Regions from separate parts of the Pedobacter ginsengiterrae genome, predicted to be linked through region 4. Evidence: riboswitches for the same ligand, from Rfam matches in the RefSeq annotation. Region 4 holds a riboswitch; each other region holds the start of a gene.
The links. Region 4 has a riboswitch for S-adenosylmethionine ahead of ABD692_RS09085 (redoxin domain-containing protein). Riboswitches for the same ligand answer to the same signal wherever they lie in the genome.

Region 1: linked by a shared signal. The riboswitch ahead of metH (methionine synthase) and the one ahead of ABD692_RS09085 (redoxin domain-containing protein) in region 4 are both predicted to bind S-adenosylmethionine.
Region 2: linked by a shared signal. The riboswitch ahead of ABD692_RS06910 (O-acetylhomoserine aminocarboxypropyltransferase/cysteine synthase family protein) and the one ahead of ABD692_RS09085 (redoxin domain-containing protein) in region 4 are both predicted to bind S-adenosylmethionine.
Region 3: linked by a shared signal. The riboswitch ahead of ABD692_RS01440 (SusC/RagA family TonB-linked outer membrane protein) and the one ahead of ABD692_RS09085 (redoxin domain-containing protein) in region 4 are both predicted to bind S-adenosylmethionine.

Annotation. Positions count from the first base shown of each region.
Region 1 covers NZ_BAABAK010000020.1:331,409-339,422, reverse strand. Annotated here, with positions in the region: gene metH (methionine synthase) at 1-3,008, opposite strand, end outside; SAM riboswitch class I at 3,179-3,282, opposite strand; gene ABD692_RS20165 (Bax inhibitor-1/YccA family protein) at 3,397-4,152, opposite strand; gene ABD692_RS20160 (hypothetical protein) at 4,192-4,758, opposite strand; gene murQ (N-acetylmuramic acid 6-phosphate etherase) at 4,858-5,676, opposite strand; gene ABD692_RS20150 (S41 family peptidase) at 5,866-7,473, shown strand; gene ABD692_RS20145 (short chain dehydrogenase) at 7,486-8,014, shown strand, end outside.
Region 2 covers NZ_BAABAK010000005.1:75,879-83,892, forward strand. Annotated here, with positions in the region: gene ABD692_RS06885 (histidine phosphatase family protein) at 1-575, opposite strand, end outside; gene mqnE (aminofutalosine synthase MqnE) at 709-1,902, opposite strand; gene ABD692_RS06895 (hypothetical protein) at 2,195-2,689, opposite strand; gene ABD692_RS06900 (trans-sulfuration enzyme family protein) at 2,812-3,927, shown strand; gene ABD692_RS06905 (hypothetical protein) at 4,250-5,257, opposite strand; SAM riboswitch class I at 5,473-5,583, shown strand; gene ABD692_RS06910 (O-acetylhomoserine aminocarboxypropyltransferase/cysteine synthase family protein) at 5,870-7,201, shown strand; gene ABD692_RS06915 (homoserine O-acetyltransferase family protein) at 7,237-8,014, shown strand, end outside.
Region 3 covers NZ_BAABAK010000001.1:357,640-365,653, reverse strand. Annotated here, with positions in the region: gene ABD692_RS01450 (alpha-hydroxy acid oxidase) at 1-559, shown strand, start outside; gene ABD692_RS01445 (peroxiredoxin family protein) at 787-2,076, opposite strand; SAM riboswitch class I at 2,212-2,320, shown strand; gene ABD692_RS01440 (SusC/RagA family TonB-linked outer membrane protein) at 2,636-5,803, shown strand; gene ABD692_RS01435 (SusD/RagB family nutrient-binding outer membrane lipoprotein) at 5,814-7,247, shown strand; gene ABD692_RS01430 (HRDC domain-containing protein) at 7,687-8,014, opposite strand, start outside.
Region 4 covers NZ_BAABAK010000009.1:279,699-287,712, forward strand. Annotated here, with positions in the region: gene ABD692_RS09065 (PAS domain S-box protein) at 1-514, shown strand, start outside; gene ABD692_RS20955 (sensor histidine kinase) at 462-797, shown strand; gene ABD692_RS09070 (hypothetical protein) at 1,139-1,879, opposite strand; gene ABD692_RS09075 (ABC transporter permease subunit) at 2,343-2,657, shown strand; gene metQ (methionine ABC transporter substrate-binding lipoprotein MetQ) at 2,729-3,502, shown strand; SAM riboswitch class I at 3,811-3,910, shown strand; gene ABD692_RS09085 (redoxin domain-containing protein) at 4,100-5,230, shown strand; gene ABD692_RS09090 (hypothetical protein) at 5,326-5,580, shown strand; gene ABD692_RS09095 (SusC/RagA family TonB-linked outer membrane protein) at 6,133-8,014, shown strand, end outside.

The DNA of each region.
Region 1 (8,014 bases), on a different contig from region 4:
TTGGCAGGCCAAAAACCAATTACAGCCCTGGCTGTTAGCAACTTACCATCCAAAATTCGTTTTAACAAAGTTTGCGCATCATCAAATAGCTTTTTGGCTTCATCGCCAATATTTTTATCATCAAATATTTTCGGATAACTTCCGCGAAGTTCCCAGGTATGGAAAAATGGTGTCCAATCGATATATGGAACCAATTCTTCCAAAGGATAATTATCGAAAACCCTGGTGCCTGTAAATTCAGGAACTGGAAGGTTTTGTTCGAAATCGATTTTGAATTTATTTTCTCGAGCCTGTTCAAGCGTTTTAAAACGTTTATCAGAACGTTTGTTTAAATGTGCTTCACGTGCTTTATCATATTCAGCCCTGATGCCTGCAACATATTCATCTTTTGTTTCAGGATTCATTAAGGTGCTACAAACGGTAACGCTCCTCGAAGCATCTAAAACGTGAATGGCAGGCCCCGAATAATTTGGTGCTACCTTAACTGCAGCATGAATACGAGAAGTTGTTGCTCCACCAATAATTAAAGGAATAGTAAAATTCTCACGCTCCATTTCTTTGGCGAAGTGAACCATTTCATCTAACGATGGTGTAATCAAACCACTTAAGCCAATTATATCGGCATTGATTTCTTTGGCTTTTTTAATGATTTCCTGTGCAGGAACCATGACACCCATATCTACAATTTCAAAGTTATTACAAGCCAATACTACGCCTACAATATTCTTTCCAATATCATGCACATCACCTTTAACCGTAGCCATTAAAACCCTACCCGCTGATGAACTTTGATTCTGGTCTGGGTTATCTAACTTTTCCTGCTCAATAAATGGTAATAAATAGGCCACGGCTTTTTTCATTACCCTTGCCGATTTTACCACCTGCGGAAGAAACATTTTGCCTGCGCCAAATAAATCTCCCACAATATTCATCCCATCCATTAACGGACCTTCAATAACCTGAATCGGACGGGGATATTTCTGACGAGCCTCTTCAACATCATCATCCAGGTATTCTACAATTCCTTTTACAAGCGAATGCGATAACCTTTCTTCCACCGTTCCTTTTCTCCATTCTTCATCTCGAACGACTTCTTTACCTTTACTTTTTATGGTATCGGCATATTCAACCAATCGTTCGGTAGCATCATCTCTGCGGTTAAGCAAAACGTCTTCCACACGCTCTAAAAGCTCAGGTGGAATTTCCTGATAAACCTCTAACATACCAGCGTTTACAATGCCCATATCTAAACCCGCCTGAATGGCATGATACAAAAAGGCAGAATGCATCGCTTCGCGAACGGTATTATTTCCTCTGAAAGAGAATGAAATATTCGAAACTCCACCACTCACTTTTGCATGTGGCAGATTTTCTTTGATCCACCTTGTGGCATTTATAAAGTCAACAGCGTAGTTATTATGCTCCTCCAATCCCGTTGCAACGGTTAAAATATTCGGGTCGAAAATGATATCCTCAGGAGGAAAACCAATTTCACTGACCAAAATATCATAACTTCTTTTACAAATCTCTTTTCTACGTTCGTAATTATCGGCTTGTCCTTGTTCATCGAAAGCCATTACCACTACCGCAGCACCGTATTGCATAATTTTACGAGCGCTCTCTCTAAATTTATCTTCGCCTTCTTTAAGTGAAATCGAGTTTACAATTCCTTTTCCCTGCAAGCACTTCAAACCATTTTCAATAACCGACCATTTAGAAGAATCGACCATGATTGGCAATTTGGCAATATCAGGTTCTGAAGCAATGAGGTTTAAGAATTTGGTCATGGCTGCTTCTGAATCGAGCATACCTTCATCCATATTCACATCAATTACCTGTGCGCCACCTTCTACCTGTTGCAAGGCAACGGCAAGAGCAGCTTCGTAATCTCCGCCTAAAATCAATTTAGAAAACTTTGGAGAACCTGTGATGTTCGTTCTCTCCCCAACGTTTACAAAAATACTGTCTGGTTTAATAGTTACTGGTTCCAAGCCGCTTAAACGCATAAAAGGCTCAATTACTGGTAATTTTCGTGGAGCTGCCTTTCTTGCATTATTCGCAATACAACCAATATGTTCTGGCGTTGTGCCACAACAACCACCCACAATATTTACAAAACCTGATGCAATAAAATCATCAACCAAGTGTGCGGTTTCATGCGGTTGCTCATCATAAGCACCAAACTCATTTGGCAAGCCTGCATTGGGATAAGCAGAAACATAACAACCTGCTTTATTTGCCAATTCTTCAATGTGAGGCCGCATTTCTTTTGCCCCTAAAGCACAGTTAAAACCGATACTTAAGGGTTTTGCATGCATCACAGAATTTAAGAAAGCTTCTGCAGTTTGTCCAGATAAAGTTCTGCCCGAAGCGTCGGTAATGGTACCAGAAATCATAATTTCCAGTTTCCGCCCAATTACTTCTTCGTATTTTTTGATGGCTACAATAGCCACTTTAGCATTTAAAGTATCAAAAATGGTTTCAATTAAGAGTACATCTGCACCACCATCTACCAAGCCACGTACCTGCTCGTAATAAGCTTCCTCTAATTCATCAAAATAAACGGCTCTGTAACCAGGGTCGTTTACGTTAGGCGACATAGAAAGGGTACGATTAGTTGGGCCAATAGCGCCAGCAACGAAACATTTCCGATCAGGATTCTTTGCCATAAACTCATCAACCGCTTCCTTGGCAACTCTCGAACCTTCGAAACTCATCTCGTAAGACAAATCTTCCATCTGGTAATCGGCCATGGAAATACGTTGTGTACTGAAGGTATTGGTTTCTATAATATCAGCGCCCGATGTTAGATATTCGAGGTGTATGGCTTTGATAATATCAGGGCGTGTAATGTTTAGCAAATCGTTATTGCCTTTAACATCACAAGGATGATTTTTAAATCTCTCCCCTCTAAAATCTTCTTCCGTTAAAGTATAACGCTGAATCATGGTACCCATCGCACCATCGATTACCAAAATACGTTTTTCTAATTCTTCTCTAATGCTCATTTGTTGTTTCTAGTAGCAAGTTGTTAGTGTCGAGTAGCAAGATTTCTTGACATCGATCTAACTGCAGATAACGAGCAAAAAATATTAGACGAACATGTCTTTATATTTGATACTTTATACCTGATACTTAAAAAGCTTATCTTAAAAGTTGGCGTGTAAACTACCACTAAAACTTATCTGCTCTCGCCACTGCTGAGATTAGAATGTAGCACCTTGTTGGCACAGGTTGCTAAGACTTCGTTGGGTCTAATCCCTCCGTCTTTCTTAATAAGCATACAAAAATGCAACAAAGCAACATCAATTCCAAAAATTATCGCTTTGCTACCAAATAAAATTACAAAGGCCACGCAAAACTGCATGGCCTTAAGAATATTGTTCTGTTTACAGATTACTTTCTGCTTCCGAAAATACGAAGTAAGAAAAGGAAGATGTTTAAGAAATCCAAGTATAAAGATAATGCTGCAACAATGGCCATTTTCTTAGATTCTACTTGTAAAACCTGCTCGCCACTTGCTTCTATTCCTTCGCCAATACGTTTAATTTTTTGAACGTCGTAAGCGGTTAAAGCTGTAAAAATAGCGATACCGATGAAAGCCATAAATAAACTGAATTGCTCACTTTGAATAAACATATTAACAACACTCGCAATAACTAAACCGATCACGCCAACCATTAAAATTGGTCCGAATTTACTTAAATCGATGTTTGTGGTGTAACCCATTACAGCCATAATACCAAATATACCAGCAGCACCTGCAAAACAGCTTACTACCGAACCTGAAGTGTATGCAAGAAGGATAAAGCTTAAACTGATACCTGTTAGTACCGAATACAAAACAAAAACTCCAACTAATGCTGGGTATGAAAGTTTACTTAAACCAAAACCCATTAGCAGAACCAAACCAAGTGGTGCAAACATAGCAATATAGCCAAAAATTGACATACCAGCTTTTCCTGTTTCTGGATTGATATTAATTAAGTATTGCATAAATTGTTCGTTTGTACCGAAAAGATATGCAGCAACTGTTGATAAGCTTAATGCCACAAACATCCATAAGAAAACATTTGCGAAGAATTTCTTAGAAACAGAACCTTCTTGTACAAAAACGCTGTTTTCCTGATATTGATAATTTTGTTGTTCCATTTTTTATTTTGTGTATTTAATGATTTTAAAAATAACAATTTAGTTCAATCTTTTTGTCAGTAATTCTTCAACTTTCTTAAAGAACTGTAACGGTTTTAGTGTACGCCAGGGAAGATTATCAAAAGCACCACCAAAATTAATATAATAATCGATGCTATTATCTTTAAACTCCTGAATAACGTGCTCCTGGAAATTTACGCCCACAATCCAGCCATCTTCTACTTCCTGAAACCATTCTTCATAATAACTATCATCAGAAGCATGGAAGTTTAAAACATTCTCACCAATAAGGATGAATTTGTTTATGCCTTCATCCATCATCAACTCTAAAATATCCCGTTTGAGCAGCATGATGTCGTTATTTATCGCATCATTCCATTCACCGATTAATTCAATTATAGCGTAACTCCGATCGTAATCTGCATAGAGCACTTTCATGTAAAGCGTGTTCGATCCAAATTCATCCCACTGCGGATGGAGTAAAAAATTGTAAATCTGTTTATCGAAGTAAAGTTCCGAATATTCGGTATTGTAAAATGGCGAACGCTCATCTTCTGCCGAAATGTATTCATCTCTCCACTGGTAATAAGGTTCGATTTCGTGCATTTTAAGTTAAAAGTTGAAGGTTAAAAGCTAGCTAATGGCTTTGCTAAAAATTAAACTATATGGGTTCTTTCTGAAAATTCGTCCTTAAACAAGTAGCTTTTAACTTTTAACGCCTTGTTGCTTTGCTTCTACCGCTTTTCGTACGCTTCCATGAACCGATAAAAGATCGGCAGCTTCATCATAACCAATATTTAATTCGTCGGCAACCATTTGTATCCCTCTATCAACCAATTTATTATTAGTTAACTGCATATCAACCATTTTGTTTCCAACAACACGCCCTAACTGAACCATAACTGTGGTACTCAGCATGTTTAAAACCAGTTTTTGCGCCGTTCCAGATTTCATACGAGTAGAACCTGTAATATATTCAGGTCCGACCACTACTTCTACTGGAAAATCAGATTCCGCCGCAATTGGGCCTCCCGTATTACAAACAATGCATCCTGTTAAAACGCCAAGTTTTCGGGCAGTATTTAAGCCGCCAACCACATAAGGGGTAGTGCCCGATGCCGCCAAGCCTACTAAACAATCATGTTCATTAATATCGAATTCCTGTAAATCCTTCCAGGCCTGCTCTGCATCATCTTCGGCAAACTCAACAGCTCTTCTAATTGCCGTATCGCCACCTGCAATAATACCTACAACCCAATCAAACGGCACACCATAAGTAGGCGGACATTCTGAAGCATCGACTACGCCTAAACGACCACTCGTACCCGCTCCGATATAAAAAAGACGACCGCCTTTTTTCATTCTTTCGGCAACTGCCGAAGTTAGTTTTTCGATCTGAGGCAAAGATTTTTCTACTGCAAAGGCTACAGTTTTATCTTCGTTGTTGATGCCCTGCAAAACTTCCATTACCGACATTTTATCGATGTCGTTGTAGTTTGATTCTTGCTCGGTAACTCTGTTCATAAATTTAATTTTGATAAAATTCGGTAAATTCTTTCTAAAAACTACCCTAAAAAACGAAAAATATATGTTATAAAATTAGCTGAACGGTTTTTTGGCGTTAATTTATGTTAAAAATTAGAAACAAAAGACGATAAAATGTGGTTAAAAAAATAATCAACCCGCTAATTTTCATAAATTTGCATAACGCCAATGAAAAAGAATACCCGTAATAATATCCTAATCGCGACAAGCTATTCTGTAATTTTAATAGTTGGGATGTTTTTGGGCATAAAATTCATCAAAGACCAGGGTTTTGGCGTTAAAAAAAGTCCTTCGTTAACTGCAAATAATTCTGCAAAACTAGATGAAATCCTACATATCATTAATGGAAATTATGTAGATGACATCAACACGGATTCTTTGCAAAATTTACCTATCGATAGCGTCTTACATCAACTAGATCCTCATAGTGTTTACCTTCCTCCTGCAAATGCACAGGATATGCAGGATAATTTAGAAGGAAATTTTGAAGGGGTCGGCATAGAATATTATATGCTTAACGATACCATGATGGTTACAGGCGTAATTAAAGATGGCCCTGCATACCAGGCAGGCATAAAACTTGGTGATAAAATTTTAAGTATAGATACCGCGACTGTAAGCGGAAGAAATTTAGGCAAGGATCAGCTATCAGGCCGTTTTAGAGGCAAAGCTGGAAGCGGTGTAAACGTACTTTTAATGCACAGCGGAAACCAGCTACCAAATCGTGTAATGGTTACAAGAGGTAAGGTAAGTATCAGTAGCATTGATGCGGCTTATATGTTAAATCCAGAAACTGGTTACGTACGCATTAGCAAATTTGGTGCAAATACAGATAGTGATTTTAGTGCAGCAGCAGCAAGCCTGAAAGCAAAAGGAATGAAAAAGCTGATTCTCGATTTGCGTGATAACGGAGGAGGATACTTTAGTGCTGCAACTGGCCTAGCCGACCAGTTTTTACCCGAAAATAAGTTAATTGTTTATACGCAAGGCAAACACGAGCCACGTACGGATTACTTTTCGACGGGCAATGGGGCATTTCAACAAGGAAAATTAGCCATTCTGATTAACGAAAACACAGCGTCGGCAAGTGAAATTGTGGCAGGAGCCATCCAGGATTTAGGTCGTGGAATTATTGTTGGTCGCCGTTCTTTTGGTAAAGGATTGGTACAGGAACAATTTGCTTTTGATGATGGTTCGGCATTGAATTTAACTATTGCAAGATATTATACACCATCGGGGCGAAGCATTCAAAAATCTTATAAAAAAGGTTACGATGCTTACAAGCATGAATTAGATGAACGCATGAATGATGGCGAATTAACAGGCGATTTAACCTCGTTTAAAGATTCCCTCGAAAAAAATGGTGGCATAAATTTATCGCAGCCGAGAAAGCCGAAAACTACAGGTGGAATTCAGCCTGATATTTTTGTGAAACTCGATACCATTGGTTATAATAAATTTTACAGCAACCTGGTTAGCAAAAAGGTACTGTCTGATTACGTTTTTAACACCCTCACCAATAAATATAGTCAGGCGTATATTGAACAAAATGTAAATGTTTTTACCTTAAACGACCTTGATTTTAAGGATTTCATCGGTTATTTACAGCGCAAAAATGTAACCATCGATCGTTTTCAATTATACAATTCTAAAACCGTTATTCTAAACGATTTGAAGGCTTTGCTTTGCCGTTATTACTTAGGTGATGTTGGTTACTATAGAGCGGCAAACCAAAACGATAATGCAGTTAAACAGGCGTTAAATAGTCTTCAATAAAAACTCAATATTATGAAAATAATTATAGTTGGAGCTACAGGAACACTGGGCAAAAAAGTTTCGTTTGCATTTTCCCAAAATCACGAAATTATTCGTGTAGGTAAAACGAATGGAGATATTCAGGCAGATATTACAGATGAAAAATCCATTAAGGCAATGTTTGATAAGATCGGAAACTTTGATGCATTGATTTGTACAAGTGGCAAAGGCCCTTTCGCACCATTAAGCCAAATGACGGGTACTAATTTTAAAGAGGCTTTATTGGATAAACTTTTAGGACAAATTAACCTTGTTCTGATCGGGCAAAACTACATTAACAACAATGGTTCTTTTACACTAACCTCTGGCATACTTGCTGAGCACCCAGTTCTATCAGGTGCGGCATTAAGCACTGCAAACGGCGGCTTAAATTCTTTTGTTTATGCTGCATCAGCAGAACTTAAAAATGGCGTTCGTATAAATGCCGTAAGCCCAAATGTTGTAGAAGATTCTCCTTCTTACTTCGATGCTTTTCCTGGCGAAATTCCTGTAAGTATGGATA
Region 2 (8,014 bases), on a different contig from region 4:
GTAAACTTTCCATCTTCAAAACCCATTTTATATAAAACTGTATTCTGATGTGGAAACTCAGTCATCTCGCTTAACGGTTTCTCTAAAAGTAAACAAAGAAAAACACGCATTGCTCTACCATGCATACAAAGCAAAACGGTTTGTTCTTCGGGTTTGTTAGATAAAACTTCCATTGGTTGTTTTAAACGTTCATATACATCCTGAACACTTTCTCCGCCTTCAAAATGAGCCGTATAATTACCATCTTCCCAGGCTTTCAGCATTTCACGAAAAGCATCTCTGGCATCCTCTGTATTTGCTTTACCTTCCCAAACACCCCAAGCTAGCTCATCCAATCCAGAAAGTTTTTCCCAAGGCAAATCAGAATCAATAAATTTCTGAACGGTTTGCCAGGTACGCTTTAAATCTGAGGTATAAATTTTATCAAATGGAATGTTTTTATAAGTCTGATAAAAAGCCTCGGCTTGTGCTCTTCCCGTGTCATTTAAATCAGAATTTATACCTCTTCCCTGTACGATTCCTCGTTTGTTTAATTCTGTTTCTCCGTGACGGATGATATAAATTTGTTTAGCCAAGATCTTTATAATTTAAGGATAATCGTTATGATTTAGCAAATGCCAAATCTTGAATATTAATGTAAAACTATGCTGTAAGTTAATTCTTTAGGTAAAAAGATTATGAATTATGAAAATCCTATAATCTTAAAACTTAATTAACTACAGGCAATTTATAGTAAGCTGGTTTCTTTTCTTCTTCAAAAACCACGTTTTCAAAATCGGTGACTACATTATATAAAGTATCTCGTTCGATTGCCTTTCTGCCGACTTGCTTAATCAAGTTTACCAGTTCTTTGGTACTCATTGCAGGCGTTTGTTCTTCCGCACCAGCCATCGAATAGATTTTAGTCGTATCATCTAAAGTTCCATCAATATCATCAACACCATAGTTTAAAGATAATTGAGCAGTTTCCCGACTAATCATAGCCCAATAAGCCTTAATGTGATCGAAGTTATCCATATAAATACGGGCAATGGCATAGTTTCTTAAATCTTCGATAACGGATGATTCAGAAACGTTACTCATTTGATTATGCTGATTTCTAAATTTTAAAGGAATAAAAGTTTGGAAACCGCCAGTTCTATCTTGCAACTTACGTAGTTTTTCCATGTGATCTACCCTATGTTCAAATTTTTCGATATGACCATAAAGCATAGTCGCATTACTTCTCATGCCAAGATTGTGCCATTCTTCGTGAATAGCCAACCATTGCTCGCCTGTACATTTATCTTTTGCAATCTGCTCCCGTATTTCTGGATGAAAAATTTCTGCACCACCACCAGGCATAGATTGTAAACCAGCCTCTTTCATCAATTTCATACCAGTAGCGTAATCAATTTTCGCTTTCTTAAAAATATAATGATATTCTACTGGTGTTAATGCTTTCACATGCAGCTCAGGACGATGTTCTCTGATAGCGGTAAACAAAGCAGAATAGAAAGCCATATCATACTGTGGCAAAACTCCGCCAACAATATGAACTTCAGTTACAGGCTCACCATCATATTTTTTAACGATATCGAGCATTTGCTCCATAGTTAAAGCCCAGCCTTCTTCTTTTTGCTTAATTAGTCGAGAGTAAGAACAAAATTTACAATCGTAAACACAAAGGTTTGTTGGCTCTAAATGGAAATTCCGATTAAAATACGTGATATCGCCATGCTTTTTCTCTCTGATAAAATTAGCCAATATTCCTAAATAACCTAATTCGGCATGTTCGTAAAGATGCACTCCCTCTTCAAAAGTAATTCGCTCTCCGTTGAGAACCTTTTGTGCTATGTTTTGTAGTTCAGTTGATAAGTTAGTATCAGCTAATATTTTTTCAACTTGTGAAGTTGTAGTCATTTCTGATTTTATTTTGAACAAAAATACAATATTGAGGCGATTTGAAAATCATTTTCTTGTAACAAACGGCAAGTTAGCCGCAGATTAACTGTTTTTAAATTTCGGAAAACTTAAAAAAAATTATTTAAAATAAAAGTTGTTACGGAAGCATAGAAATATTTCCCCTTGAAATTAAGTGTCAATCTGTGTTTGCGTGGCAAAAAACATCATCATAATCAATTCGGGAATCTGTGGCAAAAAAAAAGCACCTCTATTTAGAAGTACTTTTTAATTATGTTTTTTTAGGTAGATTTTATCTTGCAGCTGGAACAAATGTTAATACAATATTTGCTGTTTTTCCTCCAAACTCAATTGGCGATTTTACAACCATCTGCGTACTTGAAAGTTCTGTTAATACTAAGCGGTAACCTTCAGCAACATTTTTAGCTTTATCACCTTCGTAGATTTTTTTAAACTGGAAAGTTTGATCTTTAGGTGCAGCCGACCAGAAAATAGTTTGCATTACTGCTCCACAAGTGCTTGAAGCTGGTAATGTATAAGAACCATTTCCGCTGTTAGTTAATTTCCAGGTACTACCTTGAAAACATTTGTAAGATTTTTCTCCAAATAAACCTTGAACAGCACCATCAGGTAATCCTTCTAAAGCCACATTGCTTACAACCCAATCACGTACAACCGTGCCTCTGCTCCCTGTTACACCTGCAGTTACTCTTTTTGCAGTGTTACAACTTTGCATCATAATTAAGGTAGAACATGCTATCGCGATAGCTATAAATAATCTTCTCATTTTTTGTTTAATTAATTTTCGTCAGAACAAACACATAAATCTTGCCAAAACAAATTGAATCTAAAAATTAGTATCAAATTGTTAAATTGCGCATAAAAATATCCTCAATAACAAAAATCATAATGAAACCCGAAACCCTTGCTATTCACGCTTCTAATCTTGTTAAGAATACAACTGGAGATGTTACGCCACCTATAAATTTATCGACAACTTTTTTTCGTGATGAAAACGGAGCTTATCCAGGTGGGCATATGTATAGTCGTGTGAGCAATCCAAATCGTTCTGCTTTAGAAAACACTGTAGCCAAATTAGAATACGGTGAAGATGCAGCGGCTTTTGCATCTGGCAATAATTGCGGCATGAGCTTGTTTCAGGCTTTAAAACCAGGCAGCCATATTATAGCACCAGATGATATGTATTGGGGAATTAAAAAGCAATTACTAACGATTTTTAATGAAACATTAGAATTCGATTTTGTTGATCAAACAGACTTAGAGCTAATAAAAGATTGTGTAAAGCCAAACACTAAATTAATTTGGATTGAAACACCCTCAAATCCATTATTAAAAGTTACAGATATTGAAGAAATCTCTAAAATTGCAAAAAGCTACAACATTACTTTAGCTTGCGATAGTACTTTTGCATCGCCTATCCTACAAAACCCAATTTTATTAGGCGCCGATATTGTAATGCATAGCAGTACCAAATACCTTGGTGGCCACAGCGATATTCTTGGAGGAATTTTGGTAACAGCCAAAAAGGATGAATTGTGGGAGAAAATCAAAAATATTCAACAAACTGGTGGCGCAGTACCATCGCCATTTGATTGCTTTTTACTTTGCAGAAGTATTAAAACTTTGGCCTATCGCATGAAAGGTCATTGCGAAAACGGGAAAAAAGTTGCTCATTACCTAGCGAACCACCCAAAAGTTGAGGCTGTTTTTTACCCAGGTTTAGAAAGTCATCCTCAACACGAAATTGCAAAAAAACAAATGAAAGATTTCGGCGGAATGATGTCGTTTTTAGTTAAAGGCGATGCAGAGGAAACCAGTATGGTAGTTAATAAAGTACAGTTATTTGCACAAGCTACGAGTTTAGGCGGTGTTGAAAGTTTAATTGAGCATAGATATTCTGTAGAGGGACCTGATAGCAAAACGCCTAAAAATTTATTAAGAATTTCGGTCGGATTAGAACACGTTGATGATATTATCGCAGATTTGGAACAGGCTTTAGGATAGAACTTTTGTCATCCTGAGCTTGTTGAAGGAAATACTCATTTAGATCGAACTAGAGCGTTTTTTTGACTAAATGGGCTAAAGTTTCTAATTACCAAAAACTAGAAATCCCATTCAGTAAGTACAAAGCAATCTTAAAATTTTTAGGTCTAGCTCATTAATATTGCTTCTTTCCTCGCTATGACGAACGCTTAATAACAGGTGGTAAACTAACCCTTTGTTTATAAACCCGATTGCAGCGGCAGCCCCCGATTTTTTATCGGGGCTACAGCGAAAAGCGGGACTGTATATTCCGAAGAATTACAATCCCGCTCATTTTCAAATTTTATTTCGGATTACAAGCGGTGACTAACTTAGCCGAATAGTTTGGGTTTAATGGCTCGTTTGTTTGCGCTAAACGCTGAGAACCAGTATTTGCAGGACAAGCGATGTCGCCAGCAGCATCATAAACGATTCTATTTCCTGCAGCGATTAACTCTTTTGGTACATAAACCTGAACTTTTGTTATGGAGTAACCTGAAGGATAATAACGTACATAATACCCATCAGGATGTTTGGTCCAGATGCCGCTTGGCACATCAGCACGAGGTGGAGCCATACCAGCGATTATTGCATACTTTTCCATGTCGGCATAAGTATAATTACCTGAAGAAACCAGTTGGCGAATGTTATTTTCGGCTTCAAAAACTGCTTTTATACCAGATGGCAATTGGTCTTTAGCTTTCTCCATCACATCGAAAGGTAGAACGCCTAATGCGCCTCCTTCTAATTGAGTAAGCTGTTTTGGAGTTAAGAGTTTTATGGCAGTTAACTTGACCTGACCAGCATAATCGGCAAATTTTGTACGGGCAATAATTGTCCACAGCAAAACCTGAATATCGTGTTGATCTACATCCTGGTGTTTTTCTGCACTTTTTAATATAGAAACTACAATTTCCTCTTTCGGGCCTAAAACTGGTGCAAACATATAACCATCGCCTTTTGATGGCGCAAATGTGCCTGCTTTTAAACAATAACTTTTATTGGTCATTTCATAAAGTCCTTCGCAAAGCACAAAACCGCCATCTGGATTTTTAGGCAATAAGTATAAAGGCTGGGCTTTTAGCGTGGCTTTAAAGTCGGGCATCATTTCGCCTTCGCGATTTACATCTTCGAAAGCTGTTGTTATTGCTGCAGGTTGTTTTAAAAATTTATCTACTCCTAAAGCTTTGGCGCCTTGTGCAGTTCCAACTTTTAATAATTTATCTTTTAATCCGCCGAATTGAGCATTGGCATGATTGATACTTGCAATGGCTAATAACACTGCGAAGCAAAGGTTTTTTGCGTTTTTCATTAATGATTAGATTTTAATAGGTAAGACAAACTTAGAGTTTTAAGCGTAAATTTTATATTAAATATTGCGTTTTATCATTTCAATATAAAATTAGGTAGTTCATTTTCAATATATTATTTAATTTTCAGAATTTTATTTTGTGAATTAAAATTAAATTCTCACCTTTGAAATATTATTTGGCAAACAGCTAAATAGAAGTCAATCTTAATCGGGTTGATTTATAAAGAAGTGGCGAGAGACTGGCTCCGTGACCCACTGGCAACCCTCAGAAAGAGAAGGTGCCAATTCCTGACCGAATAACATGGTGTTATTTGGAGATATAAATTAGAACTGATGAAAACATTAAATCTTCTATCGCAAAGCGAGCCCAGTGTAAACCTTAAAAAGGTAGAAAACATTTCTATTTCTTTTATCTGTTGTGATATGCAGGCGATTACTTGTATGTGCTGTTGCATACAGTAATTTAAAAAACTTCCTTTTTTGTTTCTATTTCAAACTGGAAGGTCCCGATAAATCGGGATACGCCTAACGCCTACCAGAATTTTCATGATTTTAAGATTCATGATTTCGGGTAAACTTATCAAACAATCACACATTTAATTATTAGAAATTATGTCAACATCATATAAATTTGAAACCTTACAAATTCACGCAGGTCAGGAAATAGACCCAACAACTGGTTCAAGAGCTGTTCCTATATATCAAACCACTTCTTACGGCTTCAAAAATGCAGAACATGGAGCAAACCTATTTGCGTTAAAAGAATTCGGAAACATTTACACCAGGATTATGAATCCAACGAACGATGTTTTTGAAAAACGTATCGCAGCTTTAGAAGGTGGTGTTGCAGCTTTAGCAGTAGCATCGGGACAAGCGGCACAGTTTATTGCACTAAATAACATTTTAGAAGTGGGCGATAGTATCGTTTCTTCATCACACATTTATGGCGGAACTTATAACCAGTTTAAAGTTTCTTTTAAACGTTTAGGCATTCATGTAGATTTTGCTAACCCAGATGTTCCCGAAGAATTTGAGGCGAAAATTACAGAGAAAACAAAAGCTATTTATTTGGAAACTATAGGCAACCCTGCATTTAGTATTCCTGATTTTGAGAAAATAGCCGCAATTGCAAAGAAATATGATATTCCTTTAGTAGTTGATAATACTTTTGGTGCGGCTGGATATTTATTTAAACCATTAGAACACGGTGCAAATGTTGTTGTAGAATCGGCAACTAAATGGATTGGCGGACATGGAACCAGCATTGGCGGCGTTATTGTTGATGGCGGAAACTACAACTGGGGTAACGGAAAATTTAAACAATTTAGTGAACCATCTGAAGGTTATCATGGTTTGGTTTTCAGCGATGTTTTTGGCGTTAATGGTCCTTTTGGTAATATTCAATTTATTATTCGTGCCCGTGTAGAGGGTTTAAGAGATTTAGGCCCAGCCCTTTCTCCATTTAATTCTTTCCTTTTGCTACAAGGTTTAGAAACATTATCACTTCGTGTGCAACGCCATGTTGATAACGCTTTGGAATTAGCAACCTGGCTAGAAAATCACCCAGCAGTTAAAGAAGTTTCGTACCCAGGATTAGCAAGCAGCAAATACAATAGTTTAGCTAAAAAATATTTAAGCAATGGATTTGGTGCGGTTTTATCTTTTGAGTTAGACGGCAGTAAGGAAAGCGCAACTCAATTAATTGATAATTTAAAACTGATTTCTCATTTAGCTAATGTGGGTGATGCCAAAACACTGATCATTCAGCCTTCGGCAACTACACATCAACAATTAAGCGAAAGCGAACAACTGGCTGCTGGAGTTAAGCCAAATTCACTTCGTGTTTCGGTAGGAATTGAGCACATCGATGATATTAAAGCCGATTTCGAACACGCATTTTCGGCAATCAGTTCGCAATTAAACGTAAAAAGTTTACAGGCCTAATCACTTTCGTTACCAAATCAGAATATCTTTTAAGAATGAGCACATTATCAACATATAATTACAACAAACAATTCAAATTAGAAAGCGGCAAGAAACTTCGCAACCTGCAAATTGCTTATCAAACTTATGGCAAATTAAATGCTAAAAAAGATAATGTAATTTGGGTTTGTCACGCATTAACTGCTAATGCAGATGTTTTTGAATGGTGGGAAGGTTTATTTGGGCAAAATGCTTTGTTTAATCCAAACGATCATTATATAATTTGTGCAAACGTTTTGGGTTCTAACTACGGAACCACAAGCCCTTTAAGTACTAATCCAGTTAATGGATTACCTTATTATTTATCGTTTCCACAATTTACTGTTCGCGATTTTGTTTCGGCACACCAACTTTTAGCTACGCATTTAGGAATTGATTCAATTAAACTTTTAATCGGCGGTTCTTTAGGTGGCCAGCAGGCTGTAGAATGGAGTATTATCGAACCCAATAAAATTGAAAACTTAATACTTGTAGCTACAAATGCGGCACATTCTCCATGGGGAATTGCTTTTAACGAGAGTCAACGTTTAGCCATTACTACCGATAGAACCTTTTACGCAAACCAACCTGATGGTGGCAGCAAAGGTTTAAAAGCAGCACGCAGTATTGCGCTTTTGAGTTATCGTACGTATAATGCTTACGGAAGTACACAAGTAGAAAGTGTAAACGACAAAACAGATAATTTCAGAGCTTCATCTTACCAAAATTACCAGGGAGAAAAATTGATAAACCGCTTTAATGCTTACAGTTATTATTATTTAACTAAAGCGATGG
Region 3 (8,014 bases), on a different contig from region 4:
TGAATGGGCATTAAGAACTTTATTTCATGGCCAACCTGCTTTCGAAACCATGAAGCCATATATGCCAAAAGGTTTAAATATGAAACAACTTGGTTTGTATATGAATAGAACCTTTTCGGGCAGATTAAATGCCGATAGGATTGCTTCTATTAGAGATAAATGGAAAGGTAAGTTGGTTTTGAAAGGTGTTGCAACAGAGGAAGATACACAAATGGCGATTAATCTAGGTTTGGATGGAATTATTGTTTCCAACCATGGTGGCCGACAATTAGATGCTGGCCAATCTGCGATTAAGCCGTTAATTCAAATTGCATCGCAGTATAAAGATAAAATTAAAGTGATGATGGATAGTGGAATTCGCTCAGGTCCGGATATTGCCAGAACAATTTCTGCTGGTGCAGAATTTACTTTTTTAGGTAGAACCTTTATGTATGGAGTTGGTGCATTGGGTGATAAAGGAGGAAATCATACCATGTCGATGCTTAAAACTCAGCTTAAGCAAGTAATGGATCAGGTTGGCTGCGAAAAAATCGAAGACTTATCAAAGCATCTTTCTTAATCAGAAAAATAGTTTCTCAAAATATTTTATAAATTAACGCTTATAAAAAAGGTTTGTTTCGATATCGAAACAAACCTTTTTAATTTATGTGAATGTGCCAGCAAAATGGATAAACTTTAGTCATTGCAAGGTTAGAAGCATTCTTAAAAGGAAAACCATCAAATTAGGAATATTTTGTGCTTCGCAATGATGAATTACAAACAGATGATCGCTAGCGGTTATACCAGCTACTTTTTCAGCAGTTCATCAATTTCGCTGTTAAATTCCTTGACAAACTCATCGTAAAACTTACCCGTTGCTGGTCCATTATAGCCTGTGTGTATTTTAGCTACATTACCACTCTTATCAATAAAAATGGTTGTAGGAAAAGATACAAATGAATTTAAAGCCGGAAGAGACTCGGCAACAGCTTGCTTATCAGCCTTGCCCGCAATTACCTGGTCATATTCAATTCCAAAACGATTTCGGAAATTTGTTAATGCTTTTTTAGCATATTCTGCATCGGTTTGACGCTCATAATGAAGAGCGATTACTTCTACGCCTCGTTTTTTATTTTCTTTATACCAAGGTGCTATAAAACCAGCTTCATCAATACAATTTGGGCACCAACTGCCAGTAATCGTTAATACAACTACTTTGTTTTTATACTTATCATCCTTCAACGAAATTTTCTTCCCGTTTACATCAGGTAAAGAAAAATCTAGAGTTTTATAACCTTCTTTCAGATAGGTTAATTTGTATGCATCTGGAAGCGCAGCATCTTTATTTTTAACTCCCGTAAATGGCTGACTTCCTCTTGCGCTTAAAATTTCACCAGTTAGAGTTCCATCCGATTCAAATTTTCCTTTGTAATAAGAAGGGGAAGAGCCGATAAATGCTGAAAGTTGAAATTCATTTCCCTGAACAGTTCCTTCCAAATAACGTGAATCGCCCGTTACACGTAGGAAAGTTCCAGTAATTTTATTGCCAGTTTGCTTAAACAAACCAACAGTCTTCTCTTCTTTCCCATCGGGAGATTTAAAAATCACATCGTAACTGCCAGAATAATTACCCGCTGCAGCCTTACCATTTGGCTCAAAACGGTAATCTTTTTTCTCAGCAGAAATTTGTGTGGCTTTGCCCGTACCATTTTGTTTTCTTAAACTGCCGTTAAGGGTATTGCCATTAATGCCAAGTGCAAGTTCGTTATCAAACTGATCAATTTTTACAAAAATAGAATCTGCCGTCTGCTTAATCACTCCACCTTCAAAGCTTTCTTCTGCATTTCTGAAATACAGTTTTTTCAGGCCGTCTTTATCTTTTATCTCAAAATTAAATGGAATGTCAAGGTCGGGTTTAATTTTAAATACACCCCTCCAGTTTCCATTCGGCGAAAATGCGGCAGATTTTTGGTTATAATTTTTATGTGCTTGTGCATCTGCATGAACAATAGATTCGGCCTTTTGCCCTTGGGCAAAGCTAATCGATGGAATTGCAAAAGCAATTGCAAAGGGAATATATAGGGATTTATTATACATTGGGATATTTTTATCTACTAATTTAGTCGACAAATATAAGGAGCTATTTCCCAAAGAAAAAATATTTATAAAAAAATCTATAAAAACTATAGAGTATATGTGATTAATTATATCTTTGCGCCAGTTATTTTAAAATACTTATCAAGAAAGGTGGAGGGAATGGCCCTACGAAACCTTAGCAACCATCCTTATTATGAGGAAATGGTGCTAATTCCATCTGGCAGGAATGTCGGGTAGTTAAGTCAGTTGCGATAAACCCACACAATAAGTGGAGCACTTCTGATTTACGGGGTGCTTTTTTTTTGCCCGCTATTCTGATAAGTAGTATTAATTAAAATCCATTCAAATGAAAAAGACAGACGAGCGCAAATTCAAAAAAAACATTTCAATTAAACATATCGGGTTCTTCCGAATGTGTAAGCCCTGTTAAAGCTTCTTAGTTTTAACAGGCGCTCTTAATAGCCCTCAATATTTTTAATCAAAAAAATACAGTTTAAAACTGTGCTGGGCTTGCTATGCCTAATTATTACGAACATTAACTCATCATTAATAAAAAAATATGTTTAAAAATTTAAAACTACCGCTGGTTGTATTTTTGCTTTTCATAGGGCAAAAACTTACAGCGCAAAATATAGTTGTAACTGGAACGGTTAAAGAAACATCTGGAGAAAGCATTCCTGGAGCTTCAGTTTTACTGAAAGAAACCAAACAAGTTGTTGCAACTGATGCTAAAGGTGCATTCTCGATTAATGCTCCAGATAAAAGTACATTGGTTATTTCTTACATAGGCTTTAAAACGCAGGAAATTCAAATCAATAAAAATTCGGGCGCTATAGTTGTTACACTTCAATCGAGCGAAAATGCCTTAAACGAGGTTGTTGTAACCGCCTTGGGTATTTCCAGACAAAAAAAATCTTTAGGATATGCCGTTCAGGAGTTAAAAGGGCAGGATTTAGCAGAGGCAAAAGAATCTAATTTAGTTAATGCTCTTGCAGGTAAAATTGCTGGTGTTCGGGTTACCAATAGCCAGGGCGATATGGGTTCGTCGAGAGTGGTGATTCGTGGAGAAACTTCGATTTCAGGTAATAATCAACCACTTTTCGTAGTCGATGGAATTCCAGTAGATAATTCTCAATTAAATTCTGGTGGAGCCAGAGATTATGCAAATACAATTTCTGATATTAATGCAGATAACATTGAATCGATAAGTGTATTAAAAGGCCCAAATGCTGCCGCTTTGTATGGTTCGAGAGCAGCAGCTGGTGTAATCATTATTAAAACAAAAACGGGTAAAAACAAAAAAGGATTAGGGATTACCCTTAATTCGAACATTGTTGCAGAAAGTTTGCTAACACTTCCAGTTTACCAAAATGCTTTCGGACAAGGCTCTGAAGGTAAATTTAGTTACGTTGATGGTAAAGGAGGAGGCATTAATGATGGTGTTGATGAAAGTTGGGGACCAAAATTAGATGGTAGATTAATTCCTCAGTTTTTCTCTAAAGGTGTAGCAGTCCCTTTTGTTGCAAACCCAAATAATGTTCGCGATTTTTTTGAAACGGGATATTCTTTAAGTAATGGCATTGCAATAGCTGATGCATCTGAAAAATTCGATTACCGCTTATCATACAATAATTTACAACAAGGTGGTATTGTTCCAAACTCTGGTCAGGATAAAAATACTTTCTCCCTAAACACAACTTTAAGGGTAACGCCAAAACTAAGTGTTACAGCTAACGCAAATTATAGCAAACTAAACTCCGATAACTTGCCTGGAACTGGTGGTTCAAGATCGACCAGTACGATGTTGCAGTTTACCTGGTTTGGTCGTCAGGTCGATATTAATCAATTAAAAAATTACCTTGATGAAAACGGAAATACCTTTAACTGGAATAATAGCTATTATAGCAATCCATATTGGGTAGCCTACGAAAATACGGTTTCTCAGCAGCGTGGACGTATTATTGGTAGTTTAGGTTTAAACTATAAAATAATTGATGGCTTGGAATTTAACTTCAGCTCGGGAACAGATTATTATAACGATCGCCGTAAAATAAAAATTGCTTATGGTACAAATGGAACACCATTTGGCTCTTATTCGGAAAGTGCATTTACAGTTAGTGAGAATAACACGGATGCAACTTTGAATTTTAACAAACAACTAAATAAAGATTTTAGCTTAGAGGCATTAGCAGGTAGCAACATTCGTACACGTTATATCGAGCAAAACGATCAAAGTGCGCCAAGATTAGCCGTAGCAGGCTTATATTCCTTGAGTAATTCCAGAGACCCGCTTATTTCTTCTAATAATTATAGTAAGCTAAAATCTTATAGCGTTTATGCTTCGGCACAAATCGGTTTTAGAAATTATTTATACGCAAACATTACCGCTCGTAATGATTGGTCGTCTACTTTAGCGGCTCAAAATCGTTCTTATTTCTATCCATCATTTAATGGAAGTTTTATATTAACTGAAGCACTAGATATTAAGAGCGAAGTACTTGATTACGCAAAAATTCGTGGTGGCTGGTCGAAGGTTGGTAAAGATGCAGACCCTTATCGTTCGGTTAATACTTACGTTTTTAGTGCGCCTTTTGGTTCAAATCCACAACTTACGGCATCTACAACAGATTTAAATCCAAATTTAAAACCCGAAACAACAACTTCATCAGAGCTTGGAGCCGAAGCAACCTTCTTTAGTAAAAGAGTACGTTTAGACTTAAGCTTATACAATACCAATAGTTACGATCAGATTTTAAGCGTTGATGTAAGTCCGTCAACAGGTTTCCGTTCAAAACTTTTAAATGCAGGAAAGATTAATAATAAAGGAATTGAGATTCAATTGGGCTTAACACCAATTAAAAAGCAATTTTCCTGGGATATCGATGTGAATTATGCGGCAAACAGAAGCAAGGTAATCGAGTTAGATAAAGCTGGTTTGCTGCAGAATTATGTTGTTGCAACAAACTCTGCTCAGGTGATAGCAGCTGTTGGTCAGCCGTATGGAACTTTGTTTGGCAATGCTTTTTTACGTGATGGAAACGGCAATATTGTAGTTAACGCAACTGGTGCGCCCCAAACTGATCCAACTAAAAGGGTTTTAGGTAAATATACGCCCGATTGGATTGGTGGCATTTACAATACATTTAGTTACAAAGGCTTGAGTTTAGGTGTTTTAATTGATGCAAGTTTTGGAGGTTCTATTTACAATGGTACTTATGCAACAGGAACATATACTGGGGTACTTGCTTCAACACTCCCAGGTAGAGCTGCAGAATATGGAGGTATTTCTTATTATTATCCTGGAAACGTAAAAGCAAACGGTACGGTTAGAGTAAATGGAACAGCCCCAGCAGGCGTAACCGTTTATGATGATGGTATTGTTTTCGATGGCGTAACTGCTGATGGAAAACGCAATGAAAAAATATTACCAGCTCAACAATATTATAAGTCGTTTCGTACCATAGATGAAGCCAATATTTTTGATGCTTCTTATGTAAAACTTCGTGAGGTTAAACTGAGTTACAACTTACCGTCTAAATGGATTCGTTCTCTTAGCCTTCAGGGCGCTTCGGTTTCTTTAGTTGGTCGTAACCTTTGGATTATTCATAGAAATGTAGAAGATATTGACCCTGAAGTTGCCTTTAACACGGGTAACGGACAAGGTTTGGAAAGTCTTTCAAATCCAACAACCCGCAGTTATGGTCTTAACCTTAATATCAAATTTTAATCGTTTTAACATGAAAAATTATAAAATATACTTGTTGTCAATTTTAACATTAGCAGTTTCATCTTGCAGCAAAGAATTAGATAAGGTTAATATTAACCCAAATGCAACCGAAAATGCACAACCCGATTATTTGTTAACAGGGGCAATAAAAAATACAACCGATGCGTATTGGAGTACAACAAATACAATGAATTCAAGTTCGTTGTTTGTACAGCACTGGTCTAAAATTCAATATACCGAAGAAGATCGATTTATCTATTCAAATAGTAGTTTTACAGCACTTTGGTCTACCGGATATTCTCAAAGTATAACTGCTTTCAACAAAATTATTGAATTAGGAAATGCACAGGCAAATCCAAACTATAAAGGTGTGGCTTTGGTGTTACGTTCGTGGGTTTTTTTATTACTTACCGATGCTTATGGCGATATTCCTTACTCGCAGGCTGGCAAAATTAGCGAGTTTATAACACCTGCCTACGATAAGCAAAAAGATGTGTATTTTGGTTTATTAGACGATTTAAAAACAGCAAAACTGAGTTTAGATCCTGCTTCGAAAGCTATTTTAGGCGATGTAATTTATAATGGTAACATTGCCAGGTGGAAGAAGCTTGCAAACTCTTTAAGACTTAGAATCGCTTTGCGTATTGCCGATAAAGAGCCTGCAAAATCTAAGCAGGTTTTAGATGAAATTAAAGCTGAAGGTGATGCATACATAAGCGATAATGCAGATAATGCACAGCTTGTGTACTTAACTTCTCCACAGCAAAACCCCGTAAGTGCTTTGTTCGAAACCAGAGATGATTATCGTATAAGCAAAACAATTGTTGATAAGCTTTTTGCTTTAAATGATCCGAGGCTTCCTATTTATGCAAGTAAAACCCAAACGGCTACGCCCGAAGAATATATCGGTGTACCTAATGGATTAACAAACTCTGAAGCTAGTATTCTTGGTTTTGCAAAAACATCTAAACCAGGCGCTTACTTTTTGTTGCCTCAGGCACCAGCTGTAATTTTTAGTTATTCAGAGTTACTTTTCGATAGGGCAGAAGCAGCGGCCAGAGGTTTTACAACAGAAAACGCAGCAGATTTATATCAACAGGCAATTAAAGCATCGTTAAAACAATACAACATTTCTGATGCCTTAGCAAATACCTATGTTGCGCAGCCAGCCGCTCAATACGATGCCGCTAACTATAAAAAATCTATTGGCGAACAAAAATGGCTTGCACTATTTGGTCAAGGTTTGGAAGCTTGGGCAGAGAGAAGAAGATTAGATTATCCACAATTAACTGCATCGGTTAATACGGTGCTAAACGGACAAATTCCTGTTCGCTTTATTTATCCAGGTACCGAGCAATCGCTAAACGGACAGAGTTACAAAAACGCTGTGGGTAGTCAAGGCGCTGATTTATTAACCACCAAACTTTGGTTTGATGCTTTTTAGGTTGATTTCATAACCATCATTTCGAGTGAAACCGAGAAATCTTTGAGTTTAATTTATTGACTCAAAGATTTCTTTTAAAAATTTATATTTTTTTTGAAAAGCAGTTCCAGTAACTCTTCGGTTCAGATAGTCCCGCCATTCGCTTCAATCTTTTTATTATCGTAAATGGGTTTTTTAAAGTATTAGCAACAAAAAGTATTTCCGCTTCTACCGGGTTTAAAAAACTTCGGTAAGCCTATAAATTATCGATTGTTGTTTTAAGAAAACCGCCATTTCGAGCGTAGTCGAGAATCTTTGAAAAATTTCTCTTTATTACATGGCGCCTGTCAAAATGCCTCACATTAAGTACTTTTCAATAAGCTCAGCATAAAAAAATACCAATTATAATAAATTTGCCTTAATGCTATTTAATCGAGAAAAATAGAAAAGGCTTATTTACTTAAAATAACTCGCTTGTACCTAAATAATTATTTACTGCTTTTAAAATTTCTTTCCCGATTTCTACTGCATTGCCGATGCCAACGCCTTTAATTGCTGCAAGCTGCTCGGTAGTTTTAGGTAATTTGGCTGAGATAGATTGTAGCGCAACATCAGAAAGTACATTGTGCTCTGCAACATTTCTTTGGTCACTTATTGTTTTTCTTAAAGCTGTAAGCTCCAGAAACAATTTTAAATTTGCGATTTCTTTAGCTGGAATAATAACTTTTGGCGCCCGTCCAGTTTGAACGGGTTCATATCTGCTGCCAGCACGATGATAGATTCTCGTA
Region 4 (8,014 bases):
ATACCGCTGGCACCTAAACATAGCTGCTCCGGTTATGAACGATGAAGGAGAGATAATCATGTGGGTGGGATCGACAACTGATATACAAAAACTCAAAGACGAAGAACAGATGAAGAGTGACTTCATCGGAATGGTAAGTCATGAACTTAAAACACCTTTGACATCTCTAAAGGCATATCTACAACTCGTAGCGTTCAATGCGAAAAAAGCTGATGATAAAGTGACCGGTAATGCCGTCGAAAAGTCTCTTCGCCAGATAAGCAAGATGACAAATATGATTAATGGATTTATGAGCGTGTCAAGACTGGAGAATTCCAAAATTATAATAGAACTAAGCACCTTTTTAGTTTCACAACTCATTCGCGAAATAGAGGAAGACTTCAAAAATACCACGAGCAGTCATCCTATAATATTTAGTTATATCAACGTGGAAAAAACGATAACAGCTGACAGAAACAGAATTGAGCAGGTACTTAAAAACCCTAATCGGAAATGCTGTAAAATATTCACCTAGAGGCGCTGAAATTAAATGCACTTATTTTTTCTCTTCAGATGGGATAACATTTCTAATAAAAGACAAGGGAGAAGGTATAGCAACAGAGGATCAGGACAAGATCTTCGAACGCTATTATAGAATAGAAAACACGATCAGCAAAACGACCGCAGGCTTTGGCATCGGCCTCTATTTCTGTAAAGAGATCATAAGCCATCACAATGGCCGGATCTGGCTAGAAAGCGAAATAGGAAAAGGATCCACCTTTTGTTTCTCTATTCCAACAGACATCCCATCAAATTAGAGTCTGATTTTTTATATTACACCAAAATTGGGTAGGCGGGGAAATCTGAATGTGGACTCAATTATAGGCAAAAGAAAACCCGAATGCTGAAAACCTTCAACGCTACTTATCCTGATTTCTGCTGCTGCTAATATAGAACGTCATCTATTTAATCTTGACCCTCTCTGCTGGGTTTTGACTCCATTTTAGTTCCTATTGTTTTTTTAATGCTGGAAACAAATAAAAAAAGGGCTGCAGTTGCAACCCTTTTTCACTATTTAATGATTTAAGTATGGGCATGACTATATCGTTTTCCTTTCCTATTAGTTAATTACAAAAATTTCTTTGCTACATTCTTAATCTTACCTCTTCGCCAACTCAGTTAACTTACTTGGAACAGAACTAAGATCATATCTCACGCTATCCAAATTGGCTGGTAAACATACTCTCCTGTTAACATCACCGAAACTTAATACAAGACTATCTGGTTTTTCTGCACTATTGGTGTCGATCACAAACCTTCCTAGATCATCTCCGATGAGCATACCTGAACGGTGATAGATTTTTACTTTAGTGGCTGGGATACCGTCCAATAATACTTGGGCGTGAACCCTTCGCATATTGCTGTCAATCGAAGAATTAGCTTTGGGTTTTTCCACGCTATGCCCAAATTTATTTGATACCATGGCAGCGCAGCCTACAATGCATATTACTACCAGTGGTGCAAAAATCTGATTTCTCACCGTTCCCGATTGTAACAGCTTTTCCCAGAAGGTAAAATCTTCCATAAATATTGCAGCCTCTCTAAGTTTTTGGTGATCTCTTTTCCAGTTACTATAATCAATTGAGGAAATGTCCTCACTATATTTATCAATTAACTCAAAGCACTGAGTCATGATAATCGAAAGCTTATCAGGCAATTCAGTTTTTAATAGTTGTTTCATTTCCGTACGGTGACAGCTGAATGTCCAAGCGATGATCGTTTTCTTACATCCTCGAACAGGCCTGGCATCCTCTTCATCGTCCGAACTTCCGGCAACCTCTGTTGTAGAAGGAAGCTCATCCAGTAGCTCCTTGAACATTGTTTTGGTGAATTTTTGCATATTAATAGTTTAGGATTATTTTGTAAATTATTGACTATAAGTCGATTAGCGTTTGATAGCAGGTCTATTTACTTAATATCAATTCCTGTGCCTAATCCATCGCAGCCTATGCCAGCATAGCAGATTACTAACTATAATATGATGAATTTTTGTCGTGAATTAGCCAATAAAAAGCCTTAATGTCATGTTTTGAGAACATGGCACGGTGGCTTTTAGACTTTTGTCAGAATTTTGTATGGATTATTTTAAATACTATGCCTGACAAATAGTTCGAAATATAAAATGAATTTACAAGTTTTGTCAGGTTATTGTAAGTGTCATGACAATGTACACTTGGATTTTAACATTCATCTGCATAAGGCCTCTAATCAGACATGAAAACAACATCTTGAGTGGACAAAGCATTTGATGTACGACAGGAGCAGATTTTGTTTGGTGCAAATAAGATTGTCCGAACGATTTGGTGGAGGCTTTCAACATTGAGGCTGCAAGAGCAATGGGCGCAAAACCCTTGCAGATTATTATTAAGGTACTTTTACCGGAGGCTTTGCCTGCAATCATCAACAGTGCATCAATAACTTTAATCACGCTTGTTGGTTACTCCGCAATGGGTGGTGCAGTCGGAGCAGGAGACCTTGGACAGATTGGTTATCAGTATGGTTATATCGGCTATGATGTGCTGGTGATGAATACCGTGCTGGTCCTGCTGGTTGTTATCGTTTTTATCATCCAGTTTGGTGGAGATCGACTTTCAAAATATTTTGACCATAGAAAATAATTTTTAAAATCCCATAACATAAAATGAATACTACTTTCTGAAAAAGCATAGAATCAGTACTCTTGTTATCAGTGACCTTTCTTACTGCCTGCGGCAGCAATGCGAAAAAAAATGATCCCAACCACATAAAAGTCGGCGTAGAGTCTGGTCCGGAATATAATATTGCACAGGTTGCCCAAAAGGTAGCCAGGGAAAAGTACAACCTCGAGGTAGAACTGTTACAGTTTAATGATTATGTAATGCCCCACGAGGCAATTCATCAGGGAGATATTGACGCCGATGCATTCCAGAATAAGCCTTATCTTGATGTTCAGGCAAAACAACACGGTTACAAATTTGCAATTGTAGGGAATACTTTTGTTTATCCGATTGCAGGTTATTCCAGAAAGATAAAAAGCCTTAACGAACTTAAAGATGAAAGCACAGTAATTATCCCCAATGATCCAACCAATAGTGGCCGGTCGCTGTTGCTCCTGCAGACTGCGGGACTTATCAAGCTGAAGCCCGGCGTTGGGCTGTTGCCAACCTTGAATGATGTAATCGAAAATCCCAAAAACTTAAGAATATTGGAGCTTGAGGCGCCACAACTTCCGAGGTCATTGGACGATGCAAATGTATCTATAGCCATCATCAACAATACATTTGCTGCACCTATTGGTTTGATATCTACAAGGGACGGGCTGTTTATCGAAGATAGCAAGTCTCCTTATGTGAATGCAATTGTCGCAAGAGAAGATAATAAGCACGAGGATAAAATCAAGCGTTTTGTTAAAGCCTACCAGTCTGTTGAGGTAGAAAAAGCAGCAGAGAGGGCTTTCAAAGGCCGCGCCGTAAAAGGTTGGTAGTAAAATTTTACAGCTAAATATGCTTAAATTATGCGATGATAATATATTTTTTTTTGCCTCGTTTTGGAATAAAACATTAATTAATAATTTAAAATCAGTCATTTTTAGAAGTTATTATTAATTTATTAAAACATTATTCTGATAAATGATTTAGTGATATTGTTTATCAAAATAAAAATTGGTTTTGATTGATTTAATGCTTTAATTTGTACTACCAAATCTATAGATTTAATGGGTTATAAATGGTGAAACAGATTTTGCACCCAAATAGAAATGGAACACTTTTGATTCGAAATAGTAATTTCAATGACTTATCCAGAAAGACTGAGGGAAAAGGCCCTATGATGTCTTAGCAACCTGTTGCCAAATAAGGTGCTAAATCCTTCTCCGAAAAGAGAAAGATAAGAAAGGCTTCCATCGGGAATCTGAATAAGTAAGAGAAAGTTAATCCTATAAGGTATAATTTTTAAGATAGAAGGTAAAACCGTTGGCTTTAGAGCAATACTAACGCTCATTGGTGAGGTCTATGCTCAAAATGAACATTAATATGCCGTACCTGGATTATTAAAGCAGTAATGAATATCTAAACAAGTTAATATGAAAAGAATACTACTTATTGCCATGGCCGCACTTCCGCTTGCCGCATTGGCGCAGAAACCGTTTTTCCTCAGCGGAAATTTAAAGAATGCAAAAGGTAATGAAAAAATTTACCTGAGTTATGCTAAAGATGGCAGATCAATTTTAGACTCAACAGAACTTAAAAACGGCTCTTTTTTATTTAAGGGTGATTTATCAGATCCGCTTCGGGCCTCAGTTTATCAAAAATCCGCAGAAAAAAATGGTAAACGGGACTTACTTTCCATTTATCTGGAACCTGGAAACATCAAACTCGCTGCTGCTGATTCCTTGAAAAATGCTACGATTTCCGGTTCGCAGGTCAACGCCGATAATGACAAACTAAAAGCATTGACGAAACCTGTTCAGGATAAGCTGGCTTCAATAAACGCTGAATTTGGTAAACTATCCCCTGAACAAAGAAAAGATAAAGCCTTTACGGAGGCCATCTACAAACGGTATGAGGAATCGAGCAAAGGTCTTGAGCCAATTTACCTTGATTTCGCACGTAAAAATCCTTCTTCACACATTAGTTTAACGGCCATATCGCAAATCGCAACCAGTGAGACAGCTCAGCCTGAAGCCGAGAAAGTTTATGCAGATTTAAGTGACAATATTAAAACCACTAAGACGGGTAAAGACATCTCCGTATATTTTGCTGCGGTGAAAAAAACCAGAATAGGTCTTCAGGCACCAGATTTTACACAGAATGATGTTAATGATAAACCCGTAAAACTTTCCGATTTTAAGGGTAAATATGTACTTGTAGATTTTTGGGCATCATGGTGCGGCCCATGCAGACAGGAAAACCCGAATGTAGTTGCGGCCTACAATCAGTTTAAGGACAAAGGGTTTACCATACTAGGCGTTTCCTTAGACCAGCCCGGTAAGAAAGATGCGTGGCTAAAGGCAATTGCTGATGATAAGTTAACCTGGACTCACGTTTCCGATCTGAAATTCTGGGACAATTCAGTTGCCAAACAATATGGCATCCGCTCTATTCCTGCTAATTTCCTTATTGACCCGGATGGAAAAATCATTGCAAGAGGTTTGCGAGGTGAGGCGTTAAAAGAGAAACTGGCCTCTCTTCTGGATAACCCCAAAGCAAAATAATCAATCTTTTAAGCCCAAAATTCTTTTGGGAGGGGCCATTGGTCGTTTGAAATGGCCCCAATTAAGATCAACGTTCAACAAATAAAATTAATGTTATGGCTACAATCGCACAATTTCAGCAACTGCTGAACAACAAGGCAAGAAAGTTAACACTGGAACTTACCCTTGGAAAGGGACTTGTCAATAGAATCGAACTGGCAGGCGGGACCTGTAAATATGATATAGAAGCAGACCAATTGAAGTTCTTTAATGTTCCCGAGGAACTTAAGGATGAGCTTGAACGCAAACTGGTACGGATAGGCGGCAATGCCCTAGGGGATGCTGATGCCAACTTGAGCTATCTGTCCTGATCCTTACTGTAAACGGCATGCAGGCTAGTGCAACATCGAAGGATATCCCAGCAAGAACTTGAATAGATAAGTATTCGATACTGCATGATCCCTCGTTGTGTATTTCCGTAAACCTAGAAATGGAATCTCATTCAATTATTTTAGATATACTATTTACTTTAATGCCTATCTGCATTACCAAATACCGTTTTTATAAACAATAAAATATATAGTCTATAGATTTGGTAGATTAAATATTAATATTTATGTTTGCCACATCATGAAAAAAGTACTTCCATTACATTCGAAGCCCGTCGAACGCTTGAGCATCAACAAGTTATATAACATTTTTTATACCCACAAACTTCTTGGTTGTTACCTTCAGCACACTGAAGAAATTTCTTAAGAAATCCACCTCACTTTCAAATTATGTGTTGAAATCCCCAATAAAAAAAACCAGTGAGGAAGCCTCACCGGTCGTTCAGGAATATCAGTTCTGTAATGCCAATCACGCACTGATGTCCTCCAGTCTTACGCAGATGAAACTAATCATTAACTTAAAACCAGTTAAATATGGAAATATTTCTCCATAAGAAAAAGTATTTTATTCAAACAAGCTTTCTTCTTTTCTTTTTATTGCTTGTCAGCTCAGCCGATGTGCTGGCTCAGGTCGAACCTCCTCCGCTGATCAATTCCAATCTTCAGGGACTGGTCATAGACTCCGCAAACAAGCAGCCATTGCCGGGGGTTGTTTTAAGGATTAAGGGCGTAACGCATTCTGTTTCAACAGACGGAGATGGAAAATTTGTTTTCGTAACCGGACAGAAATTGCCATATACCTTGATCCTGACCTATGTCGGATATCAGACCAGAGAACTTGTTGTTGCAGCAAGTCCGATTACCATAACCTTGAGGGAAACTTCAAGCCAGCTTAACGATGTGGTTGTTGTAGGCTATGGAACCCAGACCAGAAAATCCCTCACCGGATCTGTTTCTACAATTGCCGTTGATGAGATTAGGACCAAACCTACGGCAACCTTTGCGGAGCAGCTTCAGGGCAAAGCCGCCGGGCTTCAGGTAAGTACATCAACAGGGATTCCCGGCGACGGAATGTTTATCCGGATCAGGGGAACAACCTCGATAAATGCCAGTAATGATCCCCTTTACGTCATTGATGGAGTTTATGTCAACAATAGTTCTTTGCAGAGAATCACCACTCAAGGGCAGGCCAACAATCCGCTCTCAGATATAAATCCTGAAGATATCGAGAGCGTTACCGTACTCAAAGATGCCGACGCTACTGCCATATACGGTGCCCGTGCAGCCAACGGGGTTATTTTAATTACAACCAAAAGAGGGAAATACAATACAGGGCCGAAAGTGAGTATCGGTTCATACGTTGGGTTTGCAAAAACGCCCAAATTGTGGGAACTGGTTACCGGGCCGCAACATGCGGAACTGATCAACGAATTTTACAGAAATTCGAATGCAGATGCGATCGCCAATGCTGCCGCTAACGGTACGACACCGGTGACCACATACAGGTTTCAGCCTTTCAGGGCATTGAGCGATAACCCGGCCGCTTCACCAGCTCCACGAGGCCTGCCTCAGGATCAGAATACATATGACAGGCTGAGCAAAGCTTTTAGAACAGGCTTCCTGCAGAATTATGATGCATCCATCTCCGGTGGCAACGACAAAACAACCTACTATATCGGAGGCGGCCTGAACAAGCAGGAAGCAACGCTAAAAACAAATGATTTTCGCCGTGGAAGTTTTAAAATTAACCTCGATCAGAAAATCGGTGAACGCATTACTGTGGGTACCAGCAACATTATTACCCAGACCTATAGGACCAATGCGAGGGTAGGAGACGGGCCTCAGGGTGGAATTCTTCAGTCAGCCCTGCATACTCCGACCTACCTCCCCGAAGTGAACGCAGACGGAACGCCGGGGAAATGGGCCGGATTTGACAACCTGGATGTGCTGCTGGCGAATACAAATATGAACAGTACCAGTAACCGTTTGATAAGCAACCTTTACGGTGAAGTTAAAATATTAAAGGATCTGACCTTTAAAACCAGCTGGAGTGTTGATTATAATCAGTATAACGAATTTCAATACTGGAACAGCCTGACTAATTTAGGTATCGCCAATAAAAATCTGGGCTCGACCAGCGTTAGCAATAACTCGATCTGGACCAATGAACAGACGCTTAACTATAACCACGTTTTCGGCAAACATGCTTTTGGCGCTCTGATCGGTAACTCACTCCAGGGTTCGGTGACCAATCAGGTGCTCGCAACCGGAACCAACTTTCCCAACGACTCTTTTCAGCAGATTGCCTCGGCAGCGACAACGACCTCTTCTGCCTCGGAATCAAAGTATAAACTGTCTTCTTTTTTCGCACGGTTAAATTATAATTATGGCGGAAAGTATTATGCGGTTTTCAGCA